2 regions of the Shewanella sp. HL-SH2 genome follow, and region 1 is predicted to be linked to the other one. Evidence: riboswitches for the same ligand, from Rfam matches in the RefSeq annotation. Region 1 holds a riboswitch; the other holds the start of a gene.
What was found. A riboswitch is a leader RNA that binds a small molecule or an ion and turns the genes downstream of it on or off. The one in region 1 is predicted to bind lysine.
Positions count from the first base shown of each region.

Region 2: another riboswitch for lysine. It lies ahead of lysC (lysine-sensitive aspartokinase 3); the one in region 1 lies ahead of ACRWP9_RS09140 (Na+/H+ antiporter NhaC family protein).

Region 1 is NZ_CP195035.1:2,085,733-2,092,488, forward strand. Features, by position in the region: gene ACRWP9_RS09130 (electron transfer flavoprotein subunit beta/FixA family protein) at 520-1,269, shown strand; gene ACRWP9_RS09135 (electron transfer flavoprotein subunit alpha/FixB family protein) at 1,271-2,194, shown strand; lysine riboswitch at 2,273-2,470, shown strand; gene ACRWP9_RS09140 (Na+/H+ antiporter NhaC family protein) at 2,547-4,106, shown strand; gene ACRWP9_RS09145 (thymidine kinase) at 4,223-4,801, shown strand; gene ACRWP9_RS09150 (methyl-accepting chemotaxis protein) at 5,016-6,756, opposite strand, start outside.
Region 2 is NZ_CP195035.1:1,165,021-1,171,776, forward strand. Features, by position in the region: gene ACRWP9_RS05120 (D-2-hydroxyacid dehydrogenase) at 1-353, opposite strand, end outside; gene arcA (two-component system response regulator ArcA) at 564-1,280, opposite strand; gene ACRWP9_RS05130 (DUF3293 domain-containing protein) at 1,899-2,330, shown strand; lysine riboswitch at 2,639-2,814, shown strand; gene lysC (lysine-sensitive aspartokinase 3) at 2,894-4,252, shown strand; gene ACRWP9_RS05140 (succinylglutamate desuccinylase/aspartoacylase family protein) at 4,256-5,380, shown strand; gene ACRWP9_RS05145 (site-2 protease family protein) at 5,995-6,756, opposite strand, start outside.

The DNA.
Region 1 (6,756 bases):
TTAAACGTCCTAATGAATTGGAATTTACATAGTTTTTATTTGTTAGTTCTGACGTTGAATGAATAAATGCCGCATATTATGGCCATTAATCTTGATTGATACATGTCAGTACTAAAAGCATAATCAAAAATATCTCATTCCTTAGAAATAATTCCTTCGAGGTTAACTTTTAACATCAAGCTTTATTTTTGAGCAATACATTCAAATAAGTTAATAACAAATTAATAAAATAGTATTTATCAATAACCGTAATAATAGAAAGATATTGAGCCTTGATCAATTTAATTTATCAAAAATAAGCTTATTTTATTAATTAGCCTAAAAAGGCTGTTAAAAACGACATGAAGGGTACATATAAGTGAAAAATGTTACTTTAGCTTGCCAATTTGTATGCTATATTTTTTCAAACAAGCGTTTAACTTAGGTTGACGTTAACGTTAACAGGTCGTAAAGTTGAGCTATCTTGCATTGGCATTGGCCAATGTGTTGTCTATAGACAAGGTGTAGGAAGGAAACCCTATGAAAATATTGGTGCCTGTAAAGCGCGTCGTTGATGCCAATGTAAAGGTCAGAGTAAAAGCTGATAATTCAAATGTTGATACCGCCAATCTAAAAATGGCATTAAACCCATTTTGTGAAATTGCAGTTGAAGAAGCGGTTCGCCTCAAAGAAGCTGGAATTGCGACTGAAGTTGTTGTTGTTAGCGTTGGTCCGAAAACGGTGCAAGAACAATTAAGAACGGCAATGGCTTTAGGTGCAGATCGCGCCGTCCATGTTGAAACCGAAGAAGAGTTAGTATCACTCTCAATTGCTAAGTTACTGCATGCCGTTCAGCTAAAAGAACAGGCTCAACTGGTGATATTTGGTAAGCAATCTATTGATGGTGACAACAATCAAACAGGCCAAATGTTGGCAGCACTTGCTGACATGCCACAAGCCACTTTTGCATCAGAAGTTAAAATTGATGGTGAGACTATTGTGGTAACCCGTGAAGTTGATGGCGGTTTACAAACGTTGAAAATGCCATTACCAGCGGTTGTGACAGTTGATTTGCGTTTAAATGAACCTCGTTATGCTTCATTACCAAATATTATGAAAGCTAAGCGTAAGCCTCTGGAAATATTATCTATCTCCGACTTAGGTGTAACGTTGAAAGCACATCAAACCGTATTGAAAGTTACGCCTCCAGCAGAACGTAAAGCTGGCATCATGGTGTCTTCTGTTGAAGAACTTGTCGAAAAATTAAAAAACGAAGCGAAGGTGATCTAATATGACCATTTTAGTTTTAGCTGAACACGATAATGTGCATTTAAAAGCCGACACAGCCAAAGTGGTTGCAGCGGCTACTGCAATTGGTGGTGATATTCACATTTTAGTGGCGGGAGCTCAATGTAGTGAAGCGGCCAAAATGGCGCAAACATTAGCTGGCGTTAATAAAGTCATAGTGGCTGACTCAGCTGTATATGCTAACCAATTAGCCGAAAACTTAGCTAAGTTAATTTTGAGTTTGTCTGCAGACTATTCACATATTTTATCCGCAGCCTCAAGCGTAGGTAAAGACACGTTACCGCGTGTTGCTGCCTTATTAGATGTGGCGCAAATATCTGAAGTGATTGACGTAGAAAGCGCAGATACATTTATACGTCCAATATATGCAGGTAATGCATTAGCGACAGTCAAAAGCTTAGATGATAAAAAAGTCATGACAGTACGTTCAAGTGCATTTGATGCGGTTGCTTCAACTGGCAGTGCTGAATTAGCCAATATTGACGAAGTGATTAATGCGCGTACTGAGTTTGTATCACAAAGCTTAACTGAGTCAGTTCGTCCTGAATTAGGTAATGCTGGTATTATTGTCTCTGGTGGTCGTGGAATGGGTAGCGGTGAAAACTTTGCTATTCTAGAGCAACTAGCGGACAAGTTAGGTGCCGCAGTTGGGGCTTCGCGCGCCGCAGTTGATGCGGGTTTTGTCCCTAACGATTTACAGGTCGGTCAAACAGGTAAAATTGTTGCTCCTGATTTGTATATTGCAGTCGGTATTTCTGGCGCAATTCAGCACCTTGCGGGTATGAAAGATTCTAAAGTAATTGTCGCGATTAACAAAGATCCTGAAGCACCAATTTTTCAAGTAGCTGATTATGGACTAGAAGCTGATTTATTTGTGGCTATTCCGGCACTGAATAATTTGTTGTAAATGTGATTTGTGTCACAATATTCGGCCGTAGGGTGGTAACCTTACGGCCGCTATGTTTTTATGTGCTCGCATTTTTACCCTTTAAGTAGAGGTGCATTAAATAATAGTAAAGGTAAGTAGGGTGATGCCTGTGATTTACCTTGAAAGGATTTAATGCCGAAGTTGCTATTGATATCGGTCAATACAGCTGGTGTTGTCGCCAAATAGGTGCAGCACTGCCATAGTATTTTTTGTCGGGATGACAAAGATAAATTACTATGGAGCGCTACTGATAGGACAGGTGTCTCTAAGGTATAACATTACCTTACACCGGTTCAGTCGCCTCCATTCATACATACTCGATGAATAAATAATGAACGTACTTAGTCATGCCGATTCGGCACTATCTTTACTTCCACCTCTTGTTGCCATTGTTCTGGCTATTATCACCCGTAAAGTATTACTGTCCCTTGGGGTGGGTATTGTGGTCGGCGCATTATTACTTACTCAGTTCTCTTTAGGGGATAGTAGTCTATTTTTGCTCAACACAGTCCAAGGGCTGGTTTGGAGTGATGGCGCGCTAAATAGCTGGAATTTACAAATCTTAGGTTTCTTAGTCATGCTAGGCATGATAACCGCTTTAATAACCGTTAGTGGCGCAGCCAGGGCGTTCGCTGATTGGGCTAAAGGGCATATTCGCAGTAAACGTGATGCCAAGTTAATGACCATCTTTTTAGGCTGCGTGGTGTTTATCGATGATTATTTTAACAGTTTAGTGGTAGGCTCAATTTCAAAACCCATTACCGACAGATACCATATCTCGCGGGCTAAATTAGCTTATTTATTAGATTCTACAGCCGCACCTATTTGTGTTATTTCACCAATCTCAAGCTGGGGGGCCTACATTATCGCCTTGATTGGTGGCATTTTAACCGCGCATGGATTTACTGAATCAGGTCATTTGAGTGTGTTTGTCCAAATGATCCCGATGAATTTTTATGCCATATTCGCGTTACTATTATTATTATGTGTTGCCTTGTTCGGTCTTGATGTCGGCCCTATGCGCCAACATGAATTAAATGCCAAAAAAGGTGAGCTTTATGATGAATCTAAAGGCCTTCCCCCTGGTGCAAACGCTGACCTGCCTGAAGCTGATACGGGGAAAGTAATAGGTTTATTTTTACCCATTTTGACATTAATCGTTGCCACAGTTTACTTTATGATAACTAGCGGTGCAGATGTGCTTGCAGCCGATGGCAAAGCCTTTACTATTTTAGGTGCTTTTGAAAATACTCAAGTGAGCCAATCATTATTTTATGGCTCAGTCATTGGTTTTAGTATTACGTTAATTTTAGTTTTTATTCAAAAGTTAGAAATAGATTTAATTGTCAAAGGCGTGGTTGCTGGTGCGCGTTCAATGTTACCCGCTATCTATATTTTAATGTTTGCTTGGTCTATTGCTGGAGTTATTGGTCAGCTAGAAACCGGTAAATATATGGCAAGTTTAGTCACAGGTTCAATTCCTTTTGAGCTATTACCTGTGGTGTTATTTATTCTTGCAGGTATTACCGCTTTTTCAACCGGCACAAGCTGGGGCACTTTCGGCATTATGTTGCCAATTGCTGCCGATATGGCAATGGGAAGCGACTCAAGCATGATGTTACCTATGTTATCAGCAGTGCTTGCTGGTGCTGTTTTTGGTGATCATTGTTCACCTATATCCGACACCACTATTTTGTCATCGACAGGGGCCAGTTGTCATCATATAGACCATGTGATTACTCAGTTACCTTATGCCTTAATTGTGGCGTTTATCAGTATTATTGGCTATACAGTGCTTGGCTTTACTGGCTCATTAATCAGTGGGTTATTAGCTTGTAGTCTTGTGTTTGTGATCAGCGTGTTAGCGTTAGCTTTTTATGCACGTCGCTAGCCGTTACTCATAAATGAATAATAATGCCGCTCAATGAAGATTAAGCGGCATTATTATTTGTGGTTAATGGTCATATCAAAGTAGAATTTAGTAAAGCAACAATATTGGACATTATTTTGGCGCAACTGTATTTTTATTATTCGTCGATGAACGCGGGTAAATCGACCTCATTATTACAATCTTCTTATAATTATCGCGAGCGCGGCATGCACACGTTAGTTATGACAGCATCAATTGACGATCGCTATGGCGTTGGTATTGTTGCATCACGAATTGGTATACAAACTGATGCGCAAGTGTTCGCCAGTGGCGATGATTTGAGTGATATTATTGGTCAATCACATCAACAGAAACATATCCATTGTGTTCTTGTCGATGAGAGCCAATTTTTGTCAAAAGCACAGGTTAAGCAGCTGACTCATGTGGTGGATAATTTAAATATCCCTGTATTGTGTTATGGGCTGCGAAGTGACTTCCAAGGCGAGCTATTTACTGGTAGCCAATATTTATTAGCTTGGGCTGACAAATTAGTTGAGCTAAAGACGATTTGCCATTGTGGTCGCAAAGCTAATATGGTGGTACGTTTAGATGGTGATGGCAAACCAATGAAAGAAGGTGAGCAAGTGGCGATAGGCGGCAATGAAACCTATGAATCGGTTTGCCGTAAGCACTTTAGAGAGTTTTTATGGGATTAACCCAGCTAAGCTAGTATGATAAAAATGTCACTTTAAAAATCTAATATTAAAGTGACATTTTGATTAGCAGTTACACAAAATTAGTTACAGTCTCTACTAATTACCACAATATCATTTCACTTATCTCTTTGAGCATTCAATTCTATCTCTAAGTATTAAATATCTAGCGCACTTAATGTCGTCTTTAACACTTAAATGCTTTAGTTCTCAAAAACTATAACTTAAATCGTTCAACAGATGCGGTTAATGAATGGGCTAATTGATTTAATTCCTGGCTTCGCTTCGCCATTGCTGAGGACTCTTCTGCATTATCTTCCGCAGACTCTGCTGTTTCAGCCATAGTATGTTCAATTTGCTCACTAAAACTGACCTGTTCATGTGCCGCTTGATTAATACTTTGACTCATTTTATCTATGGTTAACAGCGCCGACTCAATATGTTCGATGGCATCATGAAGTGCCTGGCTTTGTTCAACACATTGGTTAGCCTGGTTTTGTCCTTGGGTAATCGCTTTCACCGCATTTGTGGTTTCTTGCTGCAGAGCATCTATCATGGTTTGAATTTCAGCGGTAGATGATTGAGTTCTTGAGGCAAGGGATCTTACTTCATCGGCGACTACGGCAAAGCCTCTGCCGTGTTCTCCCGCTCGTGCCGCTTCAATTGCCGCATTTAAGGCCAATAGATTAGTTTGGTCTGCAATAGCGCTGATAGTAACTAATATTCCACCAATGTTATCGCTGTTTTTACTTAGGCTATTCATGATGTTAACCGAGTCAATTAACCCAGTTGATAATCGTTCAATTCGATCACGGTTATCATCAGCAATACCTTTGATATGCTTGCCTTGTTCCGACGCTAGGCTTATCTGGCTAGCCGACTCATTAGTCTGTTTATTCACTAAATTCGAACTTTGATGAATGTGTTCTGCGAGTTGTTTCGCTTGATTGATTTGATGAATTTGACTAATGGCTGCATTAGCAATTTTCTGACCCTGATTTTGTGAGTTAATTGCCGATTCATCTAATAGATGTGCATCGCGGCTAATATCTTGTAATAGTGAAGTTAAATCATCTGATAGCTTGTTGATATTGTCCATCAACTCGCCAAACTCATCATCGTTACGCTTTGTGAGACGTTTAGATAAATCTCCACTAGCAATACGAGACAAAGCATGATTAACCGCTCTAAGTGGGCCTAGCATGGCTTTAGAGGTAAAATAGTAAATGATAATAGCAAGTACGATGAATATTAACGCTAATGCAATCGCTAAGGTTTGCGCCGTGCTTATTTCATCGGATGCGACGTTTTTAAAGTCGTTAAAACGCTGATCTGCTAAAATCATTAACTTGCTTAGCTCGGCAAAGCTTGAGTCGAAATATTGATTTGATTGACTATATGCCATATCAGCCTGTTGGATTACTTCAACCACTTTACGCTGACTTTCATATAGCGTGCCCGGTGTATCGAGTAAGGCTTTCATTTGCTCGAATTGTTCAGCAAAAATAGCTAACAAATCATCTGCTGGCAGGGTTGCAGTTTGCTGTTTTAAAAATTGAAAATTAGTCTCAATACTATTAACCATCATTAAGATATCTTGCTGGTGATTATTCACATTCTGTAAATCTGTAAATCGAGCAACTTCACCTATGATATTGCCCATATTATAAATGGTATCGTCTAATCGAGTGCCTGTCCCTATAACCTCTGCCAATAAACTGTCTTGATCGCCTGCATCTATTATCTCTAAATCGATCATACTATTACTGGCGGTATCTTTTATTTTTTGAAACCTTTGATACTGTTTTTTATAATCTGCACGCGACTGTTCAATGGTTAATTTTGCATTGAACATAGTCTCACTTTGCTTGATGTATTGTGAGTATTGTTGCGTCACATTATCTAGAGCCTGTTTCATTTTGGGTTGATCAGCGACTTTATTTGATAAGTCCTTAAAG
Region 2 (6,756 bases), 920 kb from region 1:
TGCTGTTGCTGTTTATACTTAAGGTGCTCACGCTGGTGAGCAAGTAAATAACCAAATAGATACTCACTCATTAATGGGCCAAAAATACCTTTAATATTAGTCAGTAGATAATCACGTCTCAGTGTTGGCATGACGAGTTTATCTACGCCAGCGAAGGTTGATTGCAGCCAACGTAAATTTTTAGCCTGACTAATTAATGGTGCAGCAAGAGCGGGTTCGGCAAACCAAATATCGGCTTCAATAATACTGTCTGACTCGTTATTTAAGATGACTAAATTGGGTAAGTTAGATTGGGTTATTAACTCTCGATAAATTTCATTTTTACGCGTCAGTAACAGTAACTTATTGGCCATGATGGATTAATCCATTTAATGTTCGTTAACGGTAGATAGCAGTATATTAGGCATGGGGCATAACGGAATCAAATTATATAAACTTTAAATCATCAGAATAGGAGGATAAATCAACCCGTTTAATTCATACCATAAAAATAACCTCAGACATAAAAAAACCGAGTATAGGCTCGGTTTTATTTTATCGTACCCATATGTGATGGTCGATAATTAATCTTCTAAGTGACCACAAAAACGATAGCCTTCACCGTGGATGGTCGCGATGATTTCAGGCGTATCAGCTAAGCTTTCAAAGTGCTTACGAATACGACGAATGGTGACATCAACAGTACGATCATGTGGCTTAAGCTCACGGCCAGTCATTTTCATTAGTAGATCTGCACGGGTTAGTATTTTGCCCGGGTTTTCTACAAAGTGAAGCATGGCACGGAATTCACTGCGTGGTAACTTGTAAGATTCACCCTGTGGATTTACTAATGAGCGGCTATTAATCTCTAAGCTCCAGTCATTGAAACGGTAGTATTCAACAGACCCTTTCTCTTCGCTCTCAGTGACGGCACTGTTTACACGAGTTAATAAGTTACGCGCACGAATGGTTAATTCGCGTGGGTTAAATGGCTTAGTGATGTAATCATCAGCACCAATTTCTAGTCCTAAAATTTTATCAACTTCGTTATCACGACCGGTTAGGAAAATTAAGCCGATATTGTTGATTTCACGAAGTTCGCGCGCTAATAACAAACCATTTTTACCTGGTAGGTTGATGTCCATCACCACGAGGTTAATTTTATTTTCAAGCATGGCTTTGTGCATTTCAGCGCCATCATTAGCTTCAGTAACAACATAACCTTCAGCTTCAAATATGCTACGTAGGGTATTACGGGTTACAGCTTCGTCTTCAACAATTAAAATATGTGGATTTTGCATAATAAAATTACCTAAAAATTAATAAAATTTGTTATCTAGCATTGGGCTAGTGTTTACGTACGCTTAACTGCATACGTTAGAAATTCTGGATTATTGGTGTTTAACATTGTCTGCCTTGAATTTAAACACTCTCTTATTCTCTAATGTTTTTAATTGCTATTTTAAGCAATAGCTTAGAGTGAGTTTTACTAAGACTTAAAAAACCTTTCATCATGGCAACAATACGTACCGCTGTAGACTGTGAACCTAAAGATAGTTAAAAGTTCCTATTTAGACATAACTAAAATGAAATTTTTAAACAGACACCTAACAATATGACAGTAATTTTACGGCGGTAAAGTCTTAGCTTAATAGTATTAATCGTAAAAATTTGCCTTAAAAGCTGCTTTTTGTGACGATCAATCAGTAACTGGTGGCTATTGTACCCTTTATCTGCATTTGTTAACAAATAAAATGTTAAAAAAAATAATTTATTGAGTATAAAAAATGAGTGTGATTATGTTTAGTTAATTGATTTAAAACGGTTAAGTGTATATTTTTTTGCTGTGAAATTTACATTTCTTTCGCTATTAAATTCTTTCTGCTACACTCTTTTGGGCTTATTTAGTGGGATTTATTATGCAAAATGTTATCGATACTGTGTGGCAGGACTATCAAAAAACGTATTTTTTGCTAACCCAGTCATTATCACCTGATTTTTCGTTCGCTATTATTACTGCTTATAACCCATTAGGGTGCTTACTAACCCCAAGTCAAAACCGCCTGCTAGATCGTGAACTGCAACTAAAAATCCTTCAATATCAAAGCCCTTACCGTTGCTTAATGGGGGTAGCACCTGATTTGTCACATGTTGAAAAAAGTTGGGCTGTATTTATTGATAAAAATCAAGCTGTTGAGTTAGGTCGAGAGTTTAAGCAACATGCAATTTACTATGTTAATCAAGGCTTATTATCGCTTGTAGCCTGCTTTGATCAGCACAAAAGTGAGGTGCAAATGGGGGCCTTTAATCAACGTTTACGTTTAGTCAGTGATTTCCCTGAATGTTGTTAAATCGCTTTATTTTCATTTGTTAATTTTTAATTGGGACAATAAATTTAACAAATGAGTGTGATGAGCTAATACCAACGACTGATTTTATATTAAAGCTCTGTTTACCTCACTATTTGCATTCTGCATTTACAATGTCATCTTTATCCTGACCATAATTTACCCCAAACCACATCTAATCGCTTTTTTACTGCCAAATCCTCATTGTACGTTACTGCAAATAATGCATTTGTTTATTTTTACTCAACTTGCAATCTTGCGCATTGACTTAACCCTAGGTTTATTGTTATTTTGCTGGTCCCTCCTTAGGGAGGCACAGAAGAGGAGCGTTAACTAGGTAGTAAGCTTGAGGAAGACCAATTCCCATGACAGCTTACGAGGGAGATTAACGCCGAGATACAATAAGATTTGGTTAACTTATTTATCGGTCGATTAGGTTGAATCCTAGCGATTGTCACCTGTTATTTGGTGGAGAGCTTCTGGTGGTGATTGCTGTTTCCCTTCTTTAAGGGTGCGTTATCTTTGCACCAGGCTCTTCGAACGAAGTTTAGTTCGGAGTGTATTATATGTCGTTAAATCAATTAGTTGTGGCCAAGTTTGGCGGAACCTCTGTTGCTGATTTCTCAGCGATGAGCCGTTGTGCTGATATCGTTTTATCCAATCCTAATACCCGTTTAGTGGTGGTCAGTGCATCTAGCGGTGTAACCAACTTATTAGTTGAACTTACCAGTGCTAATGTCAACGACGAACGTCGTCTAAGCTTGCTTAAACAAGTTGCCCAAATTCAATATCGTATTATTGATGAATTGAGCCAGCCACAGGACATAGCTGCGCAAATTGATAAGCTTTTAAGCCGTATGTCTGTGTTAAGTGAATCATTAATTCTTGATCGCAGTAAAGCAGCGATGGATGAGCTGCTGTCTATGGGAGAGCATTGTTCGTCGGTATTGTTCTCAGCTGTTATCCGTGAAAAAGGCACATCTTCCCAGGCTTTTGATGTACGCCAAGTGCTGCGAACCGATAGTCATTTTGGTCGTGCCGAACCTCAAATTGAACAAATTGCTCATTTATCGGGTGATTTTTTACAACCACTATTAAGCACCAGTATTATTGTTACTCAGGGATTTATTGGGGCCGATGAGCAGGGGCGCACTACAACATTAGGTCGTGGTGGCAGTGATTATTCAGCCGCTTTATTAGCTGAAGCTTTATCTGCCCATGCGGTTGAAATTTGGACCGATGTTGCTGGCATTTACACCACAGACCCACGTTTAGCCCCAAATGCCCGCCCGATTGCTGAAATCAGTTTTAATGAAGCCGCTGAAATGGCCACTTTTGGTGCAAAAGTATTGCATCCAGCAACGATACTTCCAGCTGTTCGCCAGAAAATTCAGGTGTTTGTCGGTTCAAGTAAAGACCCTGAAGCGGGTGGAACCTGGATCCGCCATCAAGTAGAAGATACGCCAGTTTACCGCGCGGTGGCATTACGCCGTGACCAAACCTTATTAAATCTGCATAGCTTACAAATGCTTCACGCCCAGGGGTTTTTAGCTGAAACCTTTGCTACATTAGCGCGCCATAAAATTTCTGTAGATTTGATCACCACCTCAGAGGTGAACGTGGCGCTAACATTAGATAAAACAGGCTCAGACTCAAGCGGTCAGGGCTTATTAAGTGAATCGTTATTGCAAGAGTTATCACAACATTGTCGGGTAAGAGTGGAAGATAACTTAGCCTTAGTGGCGATTATTGGTAACAGAATTGCTTCTACAGCCGGTATTTGTAGCCGAGTATTTCAAGTATTAGAAAAATACAATGTCCGTATGATATGCCAGGGTGCTAGCCCGCATAACTTATGTGTATTAATTGATGAAACTCAAGCGGCAGACGTTGTTAAAGCATTACATCAAAATCTTTTCGAGTAACCTATGACAAAGCAAATGATGACTAAAGCATTGCGTACATCACTGAATGTAGGTGAACTCGCTGCAGGGCAATCCCTTGATGTGCCTTTATTTACTTTTAAAGGCACCGACAGCAACGCACCGACCGTATACGTTCAAGCCAACGTGCACGGTGCTGAAGTACAAGGTAATGCGGTAATTTATCAACTAATGACCTTGTTAGAAGAGCTTGAGGTTTTAGGGGATATTGTGCTTGCCCCTTTAGCCAACCCGCTTGGTATTAATCAAAAAAGTGGTGAGTTTACCCTAGGCCGATTTGACCCAATAACCGGTGTTAATTGGAACCGTGAGTACTTAGATCATAAAATCGACATAGCTGCCTGGTATGAACAGCATCAAGATTTACCTAATGATGAGCTGATTAAATCGTTTAAGGCAACACTAATAGAGGCTTGTTACACCAAGCTACAACAGCCTTGGGGCATCACTACAGGTCATAGATTAGCGGTGAGTTTGCAGTCATTTGCTCATCAAGCCGATATCGTGCTTGATTTACATACAGGGCCAAAATCTTGTAAGCATCTGTATTGTCCTGAATATGATCTCAACTCAGCTAAGTTTTTCTCTATTCCCTACAGTTTGATCATTCCGAATAGTTTTGGCGGCGCCATGGATGAGGCTGCATTTTGTCCCTGGTGGCAACTAACCGATTATGCCGCGAGTAAAGGCCGTCATTTTGATGTGCCAGTGGCAGCGTTTACCCTTGAGCTTGCTAGCCAAGAGCGGATTGATATGGCAGATGCTTTAATCGATGCCAATGGTATTTTGGCTTATTTAAGCCATCGAGGAGTGATTAAACAAGCTATTGAACCTGCAAAACTGCCGCGTTATGGCTGTTACCTAAAAGATTATAAAAAATTTCATGCACCGCAATCTGGCATGGTTGAGTATTGCGCAACAGTAGGTCAACCTTTGGTTGCGGGGCAAACCTTAGTCAATATGCTGAGGTTGGATTTATACGGTTCAGACAAAGCGGTTACACCGCTGAGTTTAGATAAAGACTGCGTGCCTATTTTGCACTTTGCTTCGGCGTCTGTGCATCAAGGGACTGAGTTGTATAAAGTGATGACTAATGTATTCGAGCTTTAAGTTTGGTTTTGTTTTGCGGCCTAAACGGCTGAGGTAAGTCGTGGTATTTGATTTGATTCTATAAAAAGAGAGAAGCAACATCGCAGGATTCCATCCTGCACCGTTCAAAAGGAAATCAACAGCAATCCCCTCTTGGATCACCCAGCGCCCCAAACGAAAAATGCTGAAAAGCGCATATTCTCAATGGGGACCGATCCAGCTTTGAACCGCGTTTTTAGTCTGCTTCGGCCATTATCAAAAATCTCTATCGCTTCCGATTGGCTATCCTTGGCCAAACGAAAGCTAGCGTGGCATCAATGCCAAGCTCACGGGTTCTCGGAGTAAAGAGTCTCGATGTCCTCAATTCAAATGAATCATTCAAAGATTCACTAAATTTATCTTCATATTTTGCTTTTGGTAGTCGTTGCGAGTGAAGCTAAATCGAAGAGATGAAATTTCAGGTGCAGATGAGCCAGCGAGTATCCAAAACAGGGATGTTTTGGTTAAGCCCACAGGGACGCTGATTTTAAAATCAAGAACTGGCGTCTCGCTGGATTATCTGCACTAAGGCCTGCGGCAGGCAATTAGTAAACATGAGACATTAGTCTGAATTAACCGACTAAGTAATACCCCAATTAACTCTTAAGTATCTCTAGTGGCATCCGCAACATATCATCACCTGTAGCCGCAATAACCCAAATAATGCCGATTAGCGCGCTAACGGTTAGCAAATACCAAATAGCTGAAAAGATCTGTCCATAACTGTCTAGCGGTAACAAATGGCTTTGATGACGACCGCGCCATTCAAAAACAATCTCTAAACTACCAATTAATAATAAAAAACCTAACAAGGCTAAGCCTAAGCTGTAACTGATAAAGACCCCAATAGCGGCTCCGGCAACACAGGCGATTAACCCTGTGACGCTATTCATCGAAAAGCTGATACTTTTTAAAATATGGCCACCATCTAATGGCAGAATAGGCAATAGATTAAACAGGTTGAGTAACGCGTTAAAGGCGGCTAAGCCGGCAAAAAAAACATTGCCCGTGACCCAGTAAGCTACCAAGCAAGCGATAGACAAAAACAAGCCAAATGTGGGCCCCATGATGGAGATGACCACATCTTGCCAGCGAGTGTTAATGCGCTCATCGCTTAAGGCTAGACCGCCCATAAAGGGGATTAAATAGATGCCCTTGGTTTTCATGCCAAAGTGCTTCATAGCTCTAATGTGGCCATATTCATGGAATACTAGACAGGCAATTAAGGCGAGGGCGAATTCAATAGAGAATAACCAAGAATAGGCTGCGACACTGGCTCCTGCTAACAAGGCTTTGACCACTTTAGCGCTTTTTAAAAGCTTAAACCCTAGTGACGCTAAACCGACCATACTGATTTT